One region of the Vibrio sp. NH-UV-68 genome, then DNA from elsewhere that is predicted to be linked to it. Evidence: predicted binding sites of a transcription regulator. Region 1 holds the regulator's gene; each other region holds the start of a gene.
What was found. The regulator PurR, encoded in region 1, represses purine synthesis genes. The targets are predictions, from matches to a motif close to TNANGNAAACGTTTNCNTNA.
Positions count from the first base shown of each region.

Region 2: the regulator PurR is predicted to act here: its motif matches at 1,965-1,984, upstream of glpX (class II fructose-bisphosphatase).
Region 3: the regulator PurR is predicted to act here: its motif matches at 3,231-3,250, upstream of purE (5-(carboxyamino)imidazole ribonucleotide mutase).

Region 1 covers NZ_CP134975.1:1,019,244-1,024,973, reverse strand. Annotated here, with positions in the region: gene elyC (envelope biogenesis factor ElyC) at 1-704, shown strand, start outside; gene torR (two-component system response regulator TorR) at 776-1,489, opposite strand; gene torD (molecular chaperone TorD) at 1,726-2,376, shown strand; gene purR (HTH-type transcriptional repressor PurR) at 2,586-3,593, shown strand; cyclic di-GMP riboswitch class I at 3,735-3,820, shown strand; gene ViNHUV68_RS04780 (TfoX/Sxy family DNA transformation protein) at 3,953-4,546, shown strand; gene ViNHUV68_RS04775 (TVP38/TMEM64 family protein) at 4,678-5,370, shown strand; gene ViNHUV68_RS04770 (putative signal transducing protein) at 5,370-5,675, shown strand; gene ViNHUV68_RS04765 (alpha/beta fold hydrolase) at 5,695-5,730, opposite strand, start outside.
Region 2 covers NZ_CP134975.1:2,937,078-2,942,807, forward strand. Annotated here, with positions in the region: gene ViNHUV68_RS13450 (bifunctional aspartate kinase/homoserine dehydrogenase II) at 1-298, shown strand, start outside; gene metF (methylenetetrahydrofolate reductase) at 521-1,411, shown strand; gene zapB (cell division protein ZapB) at 1,487-1,729, opposite strand; gene glpX (class II fructose-bisphosphatase) at 2,043-3,050, shown strand; tRNA gene ViNHUV68_RS13470 (tRNA-Asp) at 3,185-3,261, opposite strand; rRNA gene rrf (5S ribosomal RNA) at 3,335-3,451, opposite strand; rRNA gene ViNHUV68_RS13480 (23S ribosomal RNA) at 3,540-5,730, opposite strand, start outside.
Region 3 covers NZ_CP134975.1:38,264-43,993, reverse strand. Annotated here, with positions in the region: gene ViNHUV68_RS00215 (gamma carbonic anhydrase family protein) at 1-459, shown strand, start outside; gene ViNHUV68_RS00210 (DUF1488 domain-containing protein) at 452-718, opposite strand; gene aroE (shikimate dehydrogenase) at 721-1,554, opposite strand; gene hemF (oxygen-dependent coproporphyrinogen oxidase) at 1,630-2,547, opposite strand; gene ViNHUV68_RS00195 (L-threonylcarbamoyladenylate synthase) at 2,572-3,129, opposite strand; gene purE (5-(carboxyamino)imidazole ribonucleotide mutase) at 3,322-3,807, shown strand; gene ViNHUV68_RS00185 (5-(carboxyamino)imidazole ribonucleotide synthase) at 3,812-4,945, shown strand; gene ViNHUV68_RS00180 (type I DNA topoisomerase) at 4,984-5,565, opposite strand; gene ViNHUV68_RS00175 (DUF494 family protein) at 5,582-5,730, opposite strand, start outside.

The sequences.
Region 1 (5,730 bases):
AGCAGAAGAGTGGCTGCTTTGTTGTTCTCTTCGCTTTTATCGGTATTTTCCTTATCGCATTCCAGCCTGTGTCTTCACGTCTGTTAATGCCACTTGAACGGCAATATTCCGCATTCTTCCCTGTTGATGAATCGATAGACTATGTCATGGTGCTCGGCAGCGGGCATGTCGTCGATGATAAAATTCCTCCCACTTCCGAGCTCAGCCGGACCGGATTAATGAGACTTGCGGAAGGGATTCGTATTATGCGCATATACCCAGGCTCTAAGCTGATTTTATCAGGCTATGCCGGAGGCTCGGAAGTCAGTAACGCGCGAATGATGGCGAAAGTCGCCCTCGCCCTTGGGGTTTCTAAATCAGACATCATTTTGCTCGAAACCGCCAAAGACACGTGGGAAGAAGCGCGTCAAGCAGCCGCTTTCGTCACCACTAAACAGTTGGTGGTCGTAACGTCAGCGAGCCATATGAAGCGCGCGTTACATGAGTTCCACTCGGCCGGCTTAAAACCTTACCCAGCACCGACCAATTATTTAGCTCAGTCGAATATTACCCAAGCATGGGAAAAATATACGCCCAAAGGGAAATACCTTGAGCAAACGGAACGCTACTGGCATGAAACCTTAGGCCGCTTGTGGCAAAAACTGCGTGATTGGGCATCTGATTACGAACAAAAGGCGCTCCAATCAGCCGAGAGCCAAGTCTAAACCTCACCGATAAAAAAGACCGTGGCATGCCACGGTCTTTTTTATCGGTCATTTTAATCAGTGATAGCCACCTAATCACCCGCGAACATATACCCTTCACCGTGAACCGTAACAAAGATTTGTGGATTCTTAGGATCAAACTCCATCTTGGCACGCATACGACGTATCAAGACATCAATGGTACGATCATTCGGCGCATCAACTCGATGGCTTATCATATTCAGAATACGTTCACGACTGAGTACCTGATTCGAGTAGCTCGACAATGCCACCAGCAATTCATACTCAGCTTTAGTCAGTTTAACTGGCTCACCATTGCGACTTAGAGCGCGGCGTTGAATATCAAACGTCCAATCACCGAAGCAAACTATATTATCATTACCTGCTGATGATTTACTTTTATCGCTTGAGTCTCGCGCCGAGGCAATACGCCACAATAAATTTTTCACTCGTACTAAGAGTTCACGTAGTTCAAAAGGCTTAGTCACGTAGTCATCTGCCCCCATCTCTAAGCCAACAATTTTATCGATGCTATCCGTGCGTCCTGTGACCAGGATAATTCCAATGTTAGATTGACTGCGAAGCTCACGTGTTAGCATCAACCCATCTTCACCGGGAAGATTGATATCTAGCATCACGAGATCAATCGCGTTATTACTGAGTGCTTCACGCATTTGTTGGCCACTTTCGGCCTCACTCACTTGGTAACCTTCATGTTGAAAGTATCCAACTAGCTTATTGCGCGTCACTGCGTCATCTTCTACAACGAGGACATGATAGCTCATCTACACCACTTTATTTGCATTGGTCATGGGTCTACCAATTATTCTATTCATAAATAGTCACATTTCTAGTAAACATGAGAGTAAAACCAAGAAAGATGATTTTTTCTTGATTCAAGACAAACCCACTCCTTTATTCATAATCTTTCATATCTACTCTTATGCTGACATATGAGCCATTATCGCTATTCATTTTTATTGGTTACACTAATAGGTAATTATTTTAGGAGTAGCCCCTAGTGCAAGAAACTAAAGCATTTAATGAAAAACGCGCCGAAATCTATTGGTGGTTGTCGAGCCTGTTCGCAAAAGAACTGACCGAGGAGAACTTACAGCAATATCATTCTGCTCAAATTCGCTCTTTTCTTTCAGGGTTAGGAGAAAATGCCGAGCTGAAGCCCGCCGTTGAGCGTGTGGTTGATGCACTCAATCGCCTGATCGACAGGGAAGATTCTCAATTGGAATTAGCAGCCGACTTTTGCGACCTGTTCTTAAAGTCTGACCGAGACTCTGCGCTGCCTTACGCCTCTATGTATATTGGCAAAAATGGCTTGCTTAATGACACCCCCGCCAAAGAGTTAGAAGCGTTAATGAACGAGCATGGCGTCTCAGTTGAACACGGACTCAATGAGCCTGTCGACCATATCGCTATCGTACTCGATTTCTTAGGTCATTTAATTATCCGCTCCAATGAGCTTGAGCAACAACGTCACCTTGAAGACGCGTTAATCCAACAAGCGCAATTTATTCAGGCCCATTTGTTGAGTTGGGTGCCACAGTTCGTTGCGAAGTGTCAAAAACTGGACCAATTTGGTTTCTATGCTGCGATTGCGAGTTTGACCGAAGCGTTCCTTAAACTCGATAGCCACTACTTAATTGGTGATGAATAAAAAACGTTGTGAACTCAGGCATGCCCTTTGCGCGTTTTTTGTTTGCCCTAATGACGTTTGCGGTCTAAAATTGTGACCGAAAACGATAAAAAATTAACGACTAAAATACAAACCGCTAGTTAAGAGCGGTTTTTGTGTTTCTGGTACTTCTGCCTCGATATTCTAAATTAGGATATAACCTTGTGGCAGTCATCGACAGGACAAAACCTATGGCCACTATTAAAGATGTTGCTCGCCTCGCTGGTGTATCAACGACCACCGTCTCTCACGTAATCAATAAAACGCGATTTGTAGCTGAAACGACTCAAGAAAAAGTAATGGAAGCGGTTACTGAGCTAAATTACGCCCCGAGTGCCGTTGCTCGTAGTTTAAAATGCAACACAACTCGAACCATCGGCATGCTCGTCACTCAATCAACCAACCTTTTCTTCTCTGAAGTTATCGATGGTGTCGAGAGTTACTGTTATCGTCAAGGTTATACACTGATCTTGTGTAACACGGGTGGTATTTACGAAAAGCAACGTGACTACATTCGCATGCTCGCAGAAAAGCGCGTCGATGGCATTTTGGTGATGTGTTCCGACTTGACCGAAGAGTTGAGTGAAATGCTTGATCGCCACAAAGACATTCCGAAAGTGGTAATGGATTGGGGCCCTGAAAGCTCACAAGCAGATAAAATCATTGATAATTCCGAAGAAGGTGGCTATCTAGCGACCAAATACCTGATTGACCACGGTCATAAAGAGATCGCTTGCCTAAGTGGACATTTCGAGAAGGCCGCCTGTCAAGAGCGCATCCGTGGCTTTAAGCGGGCCATGACTGAAGCCAATCTAAGCGTAAATGAAAATTGGATCCTAGAAGGCAACTTTGAATGTGATACCGCTGTTCTTGCCGCGGATCAAATCGTTGCAATGGATAAGAAACCAAGCGCTGTTTTCTGTTTCAATGACACCATGGCACTCGGTCTGATGAGTCGCTTGCAGCAGAAAGGTATTCGTATCCCTGAAGACATCTCTGTGATTGGCTACGACAATATCGAACTGGCAGAATATTTCTCTCCACCACTCACAACGGTTCACCAACCAAAACGTCGTGTGGGTAAGAACGCATTTGAGATCTTGCTTGAGCGCATTAAAGATAAAGAGCACGAAAAACGCATCTTTGAAATGCACCCTGAGATTGTTCAACGAAGCACCGTTCGTAACCTCAATAAATAGCCTCTGATTTCACTCAACTGAGTTGTTTAACCTTAGTTGAGTGAACCAATAACAAACATTTATGAGACATGTATCACATATACTTCACATTAATGTGATGCTCTACGCATATTTATTTATCCTTTCAGAGTTCGCAACAAGCCACGAACAGGGCAAACCACTTCGAAAGGGTGGGACGCAAAGCCTCCGGCCTTAAACATTTTATGTCAGGTAGCGGGGTTGCCGATGGCAAATATGCATACCGTCTTAAGACATACCTACAAAGGTATAACATCATATTGACACAGTAACTGCATTTTTTTGCTATTCTCTCGGACCTGAATTGGTGGCGTATATTTATACACCGAGATAAAGACAGCATGGATAAACCTATTTTAAAAGACTCAATGCGATTCTTTGAGCAGCTTGGAAGCATCAAGTCTCGCTCAATGTTTGGTGGTTTTGGAATTTTTGCCGATGACACCATGTTTGCACTGATCGTTAACAACAAACTGCATGTTCGTGCCGATACAGCACTAACGAAACAATTCAAATCTCAAGGTCTTGAACCCTACGTTTACAAAAAACGGGGTTTCCCAGTTGTGACCAAATATTTTGCTCTAGATGACGGCTTAATCGCTGACACAAGCAAAACCTTAGAGATAGCGCGGCATGCACTCAGTGCAGCCAACAAAGAGAAGCAGACTCAGTCGCAAGCAAAACCAAACCGGCTCAAAGATTTGCCTAACTTACGCCTAGCAACGGAGCGTATGTTAAAAAAGGCCGGAATTGACACGGTGGAGAATCTTGAAAAGACGGGGTCGGTTAACGCATTCAAAGCGATACAGTCTACCCACTCTACCGATGTTAACATCGAACTCCTCTGGGCTTTGGAAGGCGCGATAAAAGGCACACATTGGTCTGTCATTCCTCAAAACAGACGCCAAGAGTTACTCAATCAGCTCAGCCACTAAGTTAAATATGATAAAAAAGTCAGCCATTGGGCTGACTTTTTTTGTTTTCAGTGAAATATAAATCTTGCTTTCTCTGTCTTGTCTATTAACACTTGAAACGCATCTGCTTTAAATCAGGACGGAACGTCACAATGAATAAGAAAGTCATCTTTGGTGCCATTTTTTTGGCCTTAATTGTCATCTTGGGGGTCAACTTTGGCCAGTATTTGACCTTGGAAAATGCCAAAGCACAACAAGCAGAACTCGCGGTCTTTATTCACGATAATTTTGCCCTCTCCGCTGCCATTTATTTTTTCGCTTATGTCGCCGCAACCGCTTTCTCGATTCCCGGAGCTGCGGTAGTGACCTTACTCGGCGCGGCACTGTTTGGCTTTTGGACAAGCTTGTTTTTGGTCTCTTTTGCCAGCACCATTGGCGCTACTCTGGCATTTTTAAGTAGCCGCTACCTGTTGCGTGATTGGGTTCAGTCAAAGTTTGGCGATAAGCTTAATGCCATTAACCAAGGTATTGAGCGCGACGGCGCGTTTTACCTGTTCTCGTTACGACTTATCCCTGTTTTCCCCTTCTTCCTGATCAACTTGTTGATGGGGTTAACGCCACTTTCAACCCTGCGTTTCTATTTAATCAGTCAATTAGGTATGCTTCCAGGGACCGCTGTGTATCTTAATGCTGGTACTCAACTCGCACAGATTGACAGCCTGTCTGGTATTGTCTCGCCCAGTGTTTTACTCTCTTTTGCCCTACTTGGGCTTTTCCCTGTGATCGCTAAATGGATCATGGCCAAGCTTAAAAATACCCCGCCGACATCGAATGGAAACGTTTAGTGAAGATATTTACCGCAGCAACCCCGACCGAGGCGCATATTGTTTGTGAGCTATTAAAATCGAACCAAGTGTCGTGTGAAGTGCGTGGCGAAGGTATTTTTGGTTTACAAGGTGAAGTGCCGTTCGGTGAAAACAGTGAACCCTATGTGTGGTTATTGGATAACGATACGTTGCCACTTGCCCAAGCCATCATCGCTGACTACCAACAAGCCCATCTTGGCGAACAGTGGCAATGTCATCAGTGCCATGAAAGCAATGAGGCACAGTTTGGCATTTGTTGGCAGTGTGGTGCGACTGCGCCTTAAATACCTTAGCATTGGTGCCTTAAGCAGTAGGAGAGTCGATCTGTTTCTGGATAAA
Region 2 (5,730 bases), 1.2 Mb from region 1:
TGATAAGAGCCAATTATTGAGTGAGTTACTCGCAGAGCGGCTTGAAAAAGCCCAACGCGAAGACAAGGTACTGCGTTACGTAGCGCGCTTAGAGAAAAATGGTAAAGCAACGGTTGGCGTAGAGGCATTAACGAAAGAGCATGCACTCGCCAACCTGCTGCCTTGCGACAATATCTTTGCTATTGAGAGTAAATGGTATAAAGATAATCCACTGGTAATTCGAGGGCCTGGTGCGGGTAGAGAGGTCACCGCAGGGGCTATTCAATCGGATCTCAATCTATTATCAAGCCTACTTTAGTTATCAGGCGCTAGACTTATCTAGCGCCTTTTTTGTGTCTAGTTAGTGCTAACAGTGGCTCTGTCACTAAACTTGAAACTGGCTCATTATTAACTTGAGAAAAATTCATACACACGCAGTTGACTTTAAAACGTATTCAATACATTCTGTAGACATATAGACGTCTAAACATCGATTTAAAATTTATGTTTGTTGGCTGGGATGCCACAGGGAGAGAGCAAGATGGGATACACACACGCGGGTCATATTGACGCTTTAAATCAGAATGTCGCGGAACTATCTGACAATATCAATGTGTCATTTGAGTTTTTTCCACCGAGCAGCGAGAAAATGGAAGAAACGTTGTGGAACTCAGTACATCGCTTAAAAAACCTCAAACCTAAATTTGTTTCCGTCACTTACGGCGCCAACTCTGGTGAGCGTGATAGAACTCACTCGATCATCAAAGAGATTAAAGCCGAAACGGGTCTCGTGGCAGCCCCGCACTTGACCTGTATCGACGCTTCTCGTGATGAGCTAATCCAGATTGCAGATGACTACTGGGCAAATGGCATTCAAAACATTGTGGCGCTGCGCGGTGACATTCCACCTAGTGGCGGAAAACCTGATATGTATGCCTCTGACTTAGTTGAACTGTTAAAAGCACGCCATGATTTTGATATTTCAGTCGCCGCTTTTCCTGAAGTGCACCCAGAAGCCAAAAGCGCTCAGTCAGATCTTCTTAATCTTAAACGTAAAGTCGACGCTGGCGCCAATCGAGCAATAACCCAATTCTTTTTTGATGTCGAGAGCTACTTACGCTTTCGTGACCGCTGTGTAGCGGCTGGCATTGATGTCGAGATCGTACCGGGGATATTACCCGTTTCAAACTTCAAACAAGCCTCGCGCTTCGCAGCGCAAAATGCAGTTAAGGTTCCAGGATGGATGGCAAAGCAGTTTGAAGGCCTTGATGACGATCCAACTACTCGTCAGTTGGTAGGAGCAAGCCAGGCAATCGACATGGTGCGTATTTTAAGTCGTGAAGGCGTAAAGGATTTCCACTTCTACACACTCAACCGTGCAGAGATGACCTACGCGCTATGCCATACTCTCGGCGTACGCCCACGAGTTTAAGCCGATGTAGACAAAAAACGCCAGAAAAAAGGCCGAACGTTAGGTTCAGCCTTTTTTGATTGATATGAAGACGTATTACTCAACGTCGTCCATTTTACCCAGTAGATTACGAATACGCTCTTGCCACGCGTTGTGCTCTTGTTGCATTAGTTCTGCTTTCTGTTCAAGCTCTGCACGATTGTTACGTAGCTCGTTAGCCTCCGTCGCCAGCTTCTCTTTCTCTTCTTTTAGTTCTTCTACTTCCATTTGTAAAAGAGCAATTGTATCAACAGCGGTTTGAATTTTTGCTTCTAGTTGTTCTAGTACTTCAAAAGACATTTTAGCCTACCTATAGGTTATCCGGAGAAGGGTTTTGATCATCGGTGACCTAAACCTTATTTATCCCCATTCTACTCAGCCATGCGCAGAGAAACACTCTCTATATTGTACTTTTTGCATCATTTGATTAAAAATTCAGCGCTAATTGACAATACCTTTACATCTTAAGGTGTTTGAGTGTTTCACGGCCAATATAACCAACAAGATTGATCCAGTTCAATACCAACAAAAGCGAAAAGGCAAACGTTTCCTTTTTGATGTGATAAAATTCTGCCGATTTAATTTCTCTCAATCCTTTTACTTTGGAGTCATCATGAAACGCGATTTAGCAATGGCCTTTTCTCGAGTTACTGAAGGGGCAGCACTTGCAGGATATAAGTGGCTTGGCCGTGGCGATAAAAATGCAGCCGACGGCGCTGCCGTGGAAGTGATGCGCAGCCTACTTAATAAAACCGATATCAGTGGCGAGATCGTTATTGGCGAAGGCGAGATTGATGATGCACCCATGCTCTACATTGGTGAATGTGTTGGTATTGGTGGTGATGAAGTCGATATCGCAGTTGACCCAATTGAAGGGACTCGCATGACCGCAATGGGTCAATCGAACGCATTGGCAGTATTGGCGGCTGGCGAGAAAGGAAGCTTTCTAAAAGCCCCAGACATGTACATGGAAAAACTGGTTGTAGGCCCTGGCGCAAAGGGTTGTATCGATTTGAATAAACCATTAAAAGAAAACCTAGAGAATATCGCCGCAGCGCTCAATAAGACGTTAGATACTTTAGTGGTCACTACGCTCGCTAAGCCACGCCACGACGATGTCATTGCACAAATGCAATCTATGGGCGTGCGCGTATTTGCTGTGCCTGATGGCGACGTAGCGGCATCAATTCTCACCTGTATGCCAGATAGCGAAGTCGATGCGATGTACTGCATTGGTGGTGCTCCTGAAGGCGTTGTTTCTGCCGCAGTGATCCGCGCTCTTGATGGGGACATGCATGGCCGTTTACTGCCACGCCACCAAGTGAAAGGCGACAGTGAAGAAAATCGTATTTATGGTGCTAATGAGCTCAAGCGCTGTGAAGAGATGGATGTACAAGCCAACGTCGTACTTGCCATGGAAGACATGGCACGTAGTGATAATGTTATCTTTTCTGCTACAGGCATCACTAAAGGTGATTTATTAGAAGGGATCACTCGTTCGGGAAATATTGCAACGACAGAAACACTATTGATCCGAGGCCGTTGCCGTACCATTCGCCGTATTAAGTCTATTCACTATCTAGAGCGCAAAGATCCAGAAGTAAGAGACATTATTCTTTAGCCACAAGCGATATGAGAGGTCAGCACTAGCTGGCCTTTTTACTGAGACGCAGACATTTCACCGTCTAGCCATCACCAAGCCGATTTTATACCGACGTAAAAAAGCCCAAGTCTTTCGACTTTGGCTTAGTATAATGGCGGAGTGGACGGGACTCGAACCCGCGACCCCCGGCGTGACAGGCCGGTATTCTAACCAACTGAACTACCACTCCGCAGTGGCGTACTCGCATTCGCAAGTGTCCATTTTTTGTCTTCACCTTTATAAAAGGCAAACACTAAATTAAAGCCTGGCGATGTCCTACTCTCACATGGGGAGACCCCACACTACCATCGGCGCTAATTCGTTTCACTTCTGAGTTCGGCATGGAAATCAGGTGGGTCCAAATCGCTATGGTCGCCAAGCAAATTCTTAAAATTCGGAAAGCTGTAAAAGTTCGTCACACATTCAATATTCTTGCTTTGAGTCCAATCAAAACCCTTTGGGTGTTGTATGGTTAAGCCTCACGGGCAATTAGTACAGGTTAGCTCAATGCCTCGCAGCACTTACACACCCTGCCTATCAACGTTCTAGTCTTGAACAACCCTTTAGGACACTTAAAGTGCCAGGGAAGACTCATCTCAGGGCTCGCTTCGCGCTTAGATGCTTTCAGCGCTTATCGATTCCGAACTTAGCTACCGGGCAATGCCACTGGCGTGACAACCCGAACACCAGAGGTTCGTCCACTCCGGTCCTCTCGTACTAGGAGCAGCCCCCTTCAATCTTCCAACGCCCACGGCAGATAGGGACCGAACTGTCTCACGACGTTCTAAACCCAGCTCGCGTACCACTTTAAATGGCGAACAGCCATACCCTTGGGACCGACTTCAGCCCCAGGATGTGATGAGCCGACATCGAGGTGCCAAACACCGCCGTCGATATGAACTCTTGGGCGGTATCAGCCTGTTATCCCCGGAGTACCTTTTATCCGTTGAGCGATGGCCCTTCCATTCAGAACCACCGGATCACTATGACCTGCTTTCGCACCTGCTCGAATTGTCATTCTCGCAGTCAAGCGGGCTTATGCCATTGCACTAACCACACGATGTCCAACCGTGTTTAGCCCACCTTCGTGCTCCTCCGTTACTCTTTGGGAGGAGACCGCCCCAGTCAAACTACCCACCAGGCACTGTCCTCACCCCAGATAATGGGGCTAAGTTAGAACATCAACACTACAAGGGTGGTATTTCAAGGTTGACTCCACCGATACTGGCGTACCGGTTTCAAAGTCTCCCACCTATCCTACACATGTAGGGTCAATGTTCAGTGCCAAGCTGTAGTAAAGGTTCACGGGGTCTTTCCGTCTAGCCGCGGGTACACTGCATCTTCACAGCGATTTCAATTTCACTGAGTCTCGGGTGGAGACAGCGTGGCCATCATTACGCCATTCGTGCAGGTCGGAACTTACCCGACAAGGAATTTCGCTACCTTAGGACCGTTATAGTTACGGCCGCCGTTTACCGGGGCTTCGATCAAGAGCTTCGACCGAAGTCTAACCCCATCAATTAACCTTCCGGCACCGGGCAGGCGTCACACCGTATACGTCATCTTACGATTTTGCACAGTGCTGTGTTTTTAATAAACAGTTGCAGCCACCTGGTATCTGCGACTCTCAATAGCTCCATCCGCAAGGGACTTCACCGTCAAGAGCGTACCTTCTCCCGAAGTTACGGTACCATTTTGCCTAGTTCCTTCACCCGAGTTCTCTCAAGCGCCTTGGTATTCTCTACCCGACCACCTGTGTCGGTTTGGGGTACGATTCCTTACAATCTGAAGCTTAGAGGCTTTTCCTGGAAGCATGGCATCAATGACTTCACATCCGTAGATGCTCGACATCGTGTCTCAGCGTTATGAAAGTCCGGATTTACCTAAACCTTCCGCCTACGCACTTGAACCTGGACAACCGTCGCCAGGCCCACCTAGCCTTCTCCGTCCCCCCATCGCAATTGTAAGAAGTACGGGAATATTAACCCGTTTCCCATCGACTACGCCTTTCGGCCTCGCCTTAGGAGTCGACTTACCCTGCCCCGATTAACGTTGGACAGGAACCCTTGGTCTTCCGGCGTGGAGGTTTTTCACCCCCATTATCGTTACTCATGTCAGCATTCGCACTTCTGATACCTCCAGCAAACCTTACGATTCACCTTCAACGGCTTACAGAACGCTCCCCTACCCAATACAGTAAACTGTATTGCCGCAGCTTCGGTGTATAGCTTAGCCCCGTTACATCTTCCGCGCAGGCCGACTCGACTAGTGAGCTATTACGCTTTCTTTAAATGATGGCTGCTTCTAAGCCAACATCCTAGCTGTCTAAGCCTTCCCACATCGTTTCCCACTTAGCTATACTTTGGGACCTTAGCTGGCGGTCTGGGTTGTTTCCCTCTCCACGACGGACGTTAGCACCCGCCGTGTGTCTCCCGGATAGTACTTACTGGTATTCGGAGTTTGCAAAGGGTTGGTAAGTCGGGATGACCCCCTAGCCTTAACAGTGCTCTACCCCCAGTAGTATTCGTCCGAGGCTCTACCTAAATAGATTTCGGGGAGAACCAGCTATCTCCAGGTTTGATTGGCCTTTCACCCCTAGCCACAAGTCATCCGCTAATTTTTCAACATTAGTCGGTTCGGTCCTCCAGTTGATGTTACT
Region 3 (5,730 bases), 980 kb from region 1:
AAGATCGGCGACGATTCAAGCATTTGGCCATTGGTCGCGGCAAGAGGAGATGTCAATCATATCCATATCGGTCAACGGACCAATGTTCAAGATGGCACTGTGCTGCATGTAACCCATAAAAACCATGCCAACCCACAAGGCTATCCACTGATTATTGGTAATGATGTCACCATCGGTCACAAAGTTATGTTGCACGGCTGTATTATCAAGGATCGTGTGTTGGTTGGTATGGGAGCGATCGTTCTCGATGCTGCTGTTATAGAAGAAGAGGTCATGATTGGTGCTGGCAGTCTGGTTCCACCAGGAAAGGTACTTGAGAGTGGCTACCTTTATGTCGGTAGCCCAGTTAAACAAGCTCGGCCATTAAATGATCAAGAACGAGCTTTCTTGCAAAAATCCGCTGATAATTACGTCCAGAATAAAGAAGACTACTTAAACCACGTCGAAGTACTTAACTAGCGATCTCTATTTGGCCATGATGATTGAATTCTTCGTCTTCTATTAGCCCTTCGGCAAGCTCTTCGAGATCAAAGCGATATTGATTAAATATCCTTAGAGCTTGCTGCTCATCAGCGATGACCTGATCCGATAACTTCTCTAGCTCACCCTTCGTGACGATACACTCAATCAATGCGCCAGATTGTTGAGCCGGAAATGTCATCACTTCGCTCTCGGCATGCCAAGTTTGTATATCAGGAAATAGGATAGATTGATTCACGCTTACATCCCTTCTAGATTTTTACGTAGCTCTCGAAGAATCTGTTTGGCTCCAGGCCTTAATCCACGCCATAACATGAAACTTTCGGCCGCTTGACCGACTAACATACCCAGCCCATCATACGCCGTAGTAACACCATGTTGATGAGCCCATTGATTGAACGTTGTCTGCCCGGAGCCATACATCATGTCATAGACCACGCTAGACGGCGAAAAGATGCTCGGTGCAATTTCTGGCAACTGTTTAGATAAGCTCGATGAGGTCGAGTTAATAATCACATCAAAACTCTCATCTATCTGATCCATCGGCAATGCCGTTATCGGTCCATATAGCGCAAACATGTCGGCCAGTTGCACCGCTTTACCATGGGTACGATTAGTTATCACAATTTGTTGCGGGTGTTGATCTAATAGCGGCTTAATCACCCCACGCGCGGCACCACCAGCGCCAATCAACAATATTCGAGCCCCTTTTAAGCTGACCTGATATTGCAACAAATCTTGTACCAACCCTTCCCCATCGGTGTTATCGCCCAAGATTTCGCCATCATCGAGTTTTTTCAAAGTATTGACCGCGCCCGCTAATTGAGCACGCTCTGTTAGTCGAGTAGCAAACTGATAAGCTTCTTCTTTAAAGGGGACCGTCACATTACACCCTTTCCCCCCTTGGGAAAAAAACGCAGAGACAGCAGGGATAAAGGCGTTTTTATCCGGACATGCTGCGGTGTAGTTGAGTGACTGATTTGTCTGGCGAGCAAATAGAGTATGAATAAACGGCGATTTGCTTTGTGAGATAGGATTTCCAAAAACCACGTAACGATCTAGTTGCTGAGTCATACCCTTACCTAGCATAAAATTAAAAAGGTCAATGCGAACATTGACCCTATCACTATCTATATAAGGAAGAAAGTGTTACCACTCTCTCGGCTTGAGGTAGTGATCGTACAATTGTGCTTCAGGAGAGTTCTGTTCAACTTGATGCCCATATTCCCAACGCGCCAATGGCGGCATCGACATCAAGATCGATTCAGTTCTTCCGCCACTTTGCAGGCCAAATAACGTGCCACGGTCAAACACTAGGTTAAACTCAACATAGCGGCCACGGCGATAGAGTTGGAACTGACGTTCACGTTGACCATATTCCATCTGCTTGCGACGCTCGACAATCGGTACATAAGCTTGGGTAAAACCTTCCCCGACAGCTTTAATGTAAGCGAAACACTGCTCAAACTCCCACTGATTAAGGTCATCAAAGAACAGCCCACCAACACCACGAGTCTCATCACGATGTGGTAGATAGAAATAACGATCACACCAAGCTTTGTGTTCGGCATAAACATTATCACCAAAAGGCGCACACACTTGTTTTGCCGTGTCATGCCAGAATTGAGCATCTTCTTCGAACGGGTAGAATGGCGTTAAATCAAAACCACCACCAAACCACCAAATAGGTTCCTCACCCTCTTTTTCGGCGATAAAGAAACGCACATTGGCATGGGAAGTGGGCACATAAGGATTATTAGGGTGCATGACCAAAGAAACCCCCATCGCTTCAAAGCGGCGACCTGCAAGTTCTGGGCGATGCGCTGTCGCTGAAGCGGGCATCTCTTTTCCCGCAACATGCGAGAAGTTAACCCCGCCTTGCTCAAAGACTTTACCCGCGGTCATCACGCGCGTACGACCTCCCCCTCCGAGTTTTTCTCCCGGTTCACGCTGCCAAGCATCTTCGACGAACTTAGCCTGACCATCCGCTTGCTCAAGCTGGTGACATATAGAGTCTTGCAGTTCAATCAGGAACTGTTTAACCGCTTGTTTATCTATCGCTGACATACGACTTCCTTTACTACTGCAGGGTTAACCCTGTCTTAATACTTGTGAGGTTCGAGCATCGCGTATTTCACTCGGTTTTTCGCGACCACCCGTTTGCCCGTCAAGCACCGCCGCCAATTGGTGACCTAATTGCTGCCTGACTTGCTGGCTGGTAAGGCACGGTGACTGGCCAGACAAATTCGCGCTGGTAGAGGTTAACGGCTTTGCAAACGCATTACACATCTTTTGTACTAAAGGATGATCCGTCACACGCACCGCCACAGAGTCAAACTGACCACACACCCAAGGTGACACTTTCGCGCTGCTTGGCATTATCCAAGTAATCGCACCTGGCCAACTCTGTTTAACTTGCTGCAACTGCGCAGGCGTTAGCTGTGTTTCGTCAATATACGGCTTGAGTTGTTGATAGTCAGCCGCAATTAAGATTAGCCCCTTTTCGACCGGCCTTTGCTTAAGTTGGAGCAGCTTGTTTATCGCCTGCGGATTATCAGGATCGCACCCAACCCCAAACACACCTTCGGTCGGATAGGCAATGACCTCACCGCTGCGCAGTGCGTGTAACGCTTGATTAAAATTATCCAACCCAAGACTCCTACCGCCACGATTTATCCGTAGTGTACAAATAATCCCTATCGATGACGAAAGCTAATTTGGCCCAAGTGTACGCTTGCGGATAGCAAACCACGCGCAAACGTTTGCTTCAGTAAAAAATCCCCGTATAATGCGCTCAAACCAATTGCTCACCATATCTAAGCAGCTTTGAAGGAGTTTGAGATGAAAGTCGGGATCATCATGGGTTCGAAATCAGATTGGCCAACCATGAAATTAGCAGCAGAAATGCTCGATACCTTTGGCATTGAGTACGAAACTAAAGTGGTATCGGCGCACCGCACTCCTCAACTCCTTGCAGACTACGCGAACAGCGCCAAACAGCGCGGATTGAAAGTGATCATTGCTGGTGCCGGTGGCGCAGCGCACTTACCGGGAATGTGTGCTGCTTTTACCAGTTTGCCAGTGCTCGGCGTTCCGGTTCAATCTCGCGCACTTAAAGGTATGGATTCACTCCTTTCGATTGTACAAATGCCAAAAGGCATTGCTGTCGGTACATTAGCTATCGGCGAAGCGGGCGCAGCAAACGCAGGCATTTTGGCCGCACAAATCATCGGCACGCACGATGAGGAGGTGATGGCCAAAGTCGAAGCCTTCCGCCGTGAACAAACCGATACGGTTCTTGCTAACCCAAACCCAGCCGAGGACTAAGTCGATGCACGTTTTAGTATTAGGCGCTGGCCAACTCGCACGCATGATGTCTTTAGCTGGTGCGCCCCTTAATATTGAAATTTCGGCCTATGATGTCGATAGTGGCAATATCGTTCATCCATTAACGCAAAGTGTGATAGGCAATGGCCTGCACAATGCGATTGAGCGAGCGGATGTGATTACGGCTGAATTCGAACACATTGCTCACGATATCTTGGCCATTTGTCAGCAAAGCGGTAAGTTTCTCCCTTCAGCCGACGCGATTAAAGCCGGTGGCGATCGTCGACTCGAAAAAGCCTTGTTAGATAAGGCCGGAGTACGTAATGCCAACTATTATGTCATCACCTCTCGCCAAGATTTTGATGACGCGATTGAACACGTCGGCCTGCCCATGGTGCTGAAAAGCGCGCTTGGCGGTTACGACGGCAAAGGTCAGTGGCGCTTGAAACAGCGCGATCAGATCGAGGCAATCTGGCATGAAATGGAGCAGTGTATTGCAGCAACTGACACACAAGCGATTGTTGCTGAAGAGTTCGTTCCTTTTGACCGAGAAGTCTCACTGGTCGGCGCGCGCGGCAAAGATGGCAGTGTGGCGGTGTACCCATTAGCAGAAAACGTTCATACCAACGGCGTACTGACCTTATCCACGGCGATTGCCGACATCGAATTGCAACAGCAAGCCAAACAGATGTTTACTGCGGTAGCAAATAGCCTTGAGTACGTAGGCGTATTAGCACTTGAGTTCTTCGATGTGGATGGCACGTTGCTGGTCAATGAGATTGCCCCACGCGTCCATAACTCTGGCCACTGGACTCAGCAGGGCGCGGAAACCTGCCAGTTTGAGAATCACTTGCGCGCAGTGTGTGGCTTACCTTTAGGTAGCACAAAATTGATTCGCTCCACAGCAATGATCAACATTTTGGGAGAAGACACCCTACCACCGCAAGTTCTGGCTATCGGGGGCTGTCATATTCATTGGTACGGCAAAGAAAAGCGCGCTGGACGGAAAATGGGACACATCAATGTGTGCGGAGACTATAACGGCGAGCTGCAACGCAAGCTGTGTAAGCTTGCGCAAATATTGGATAAACACGCGTTTCCTGCGGTGCATGAATTCGCGGCCAACTTTAGCGAATAAACCTCAATAAACACAAATGGCGCGGACAGCGCCATTTTTTATGATGTTTGAGTGTGGTGGCACTTTCGGCTCGCACACTGCAATTTCTCACCACTGGCCAACTTCTTCTCAATCAAAAGCGGAAAACCACACTTTTCACACTGCCCTGCAACTGGCGGCTGATTCACGGCAAACTTACACTTAGGGTAATTGTCGCAAGCATAGAACACTTTGCCAAAACGCGTTTTACGCTCGACTAACTGCCCTTGCTGACACTCGGGACAAGTATGAGCTTGTGGCGCTTGTTGCTGTTTGGGTTGATCAATAGACTCAATGTGATGACACTCAGGGTAATGACTGCAGCCAATAAACATCCCATAACGCCCTTGACGCAGCACCAATTCATTACCACACGCCGGACAAGCAACGCCCAACTCTTTGATGATATGACCATCATTTTGGTGTAATGGTTTAATGTAGTCACAATTTGGGTATTGGTCACAACCAAGAAATGGACCATGTTTACCGTGACGCAAGTGCAACTCGCCCTGTCGCTGCTCAGTTTGGCACTTAGGGCAAGCTTGGTGTTCTAACGCATGTTCGTGAGCTGAAAACAGCTGCTGATCAATTTTGTTGCTCATAACCACTCAACAAGGTTTAGTGAAGAATACCTTGTTCCTTGGTATACAACAGCTCTTCCATAAGCGTGTAGGCGTTCTCGTTGCCCGGCACGTTAAACAGCACCATCAAGACAATCCACTTTAAATCGTCAAGCTCAAAATCATCGGTCTCTAACCCCATGATAC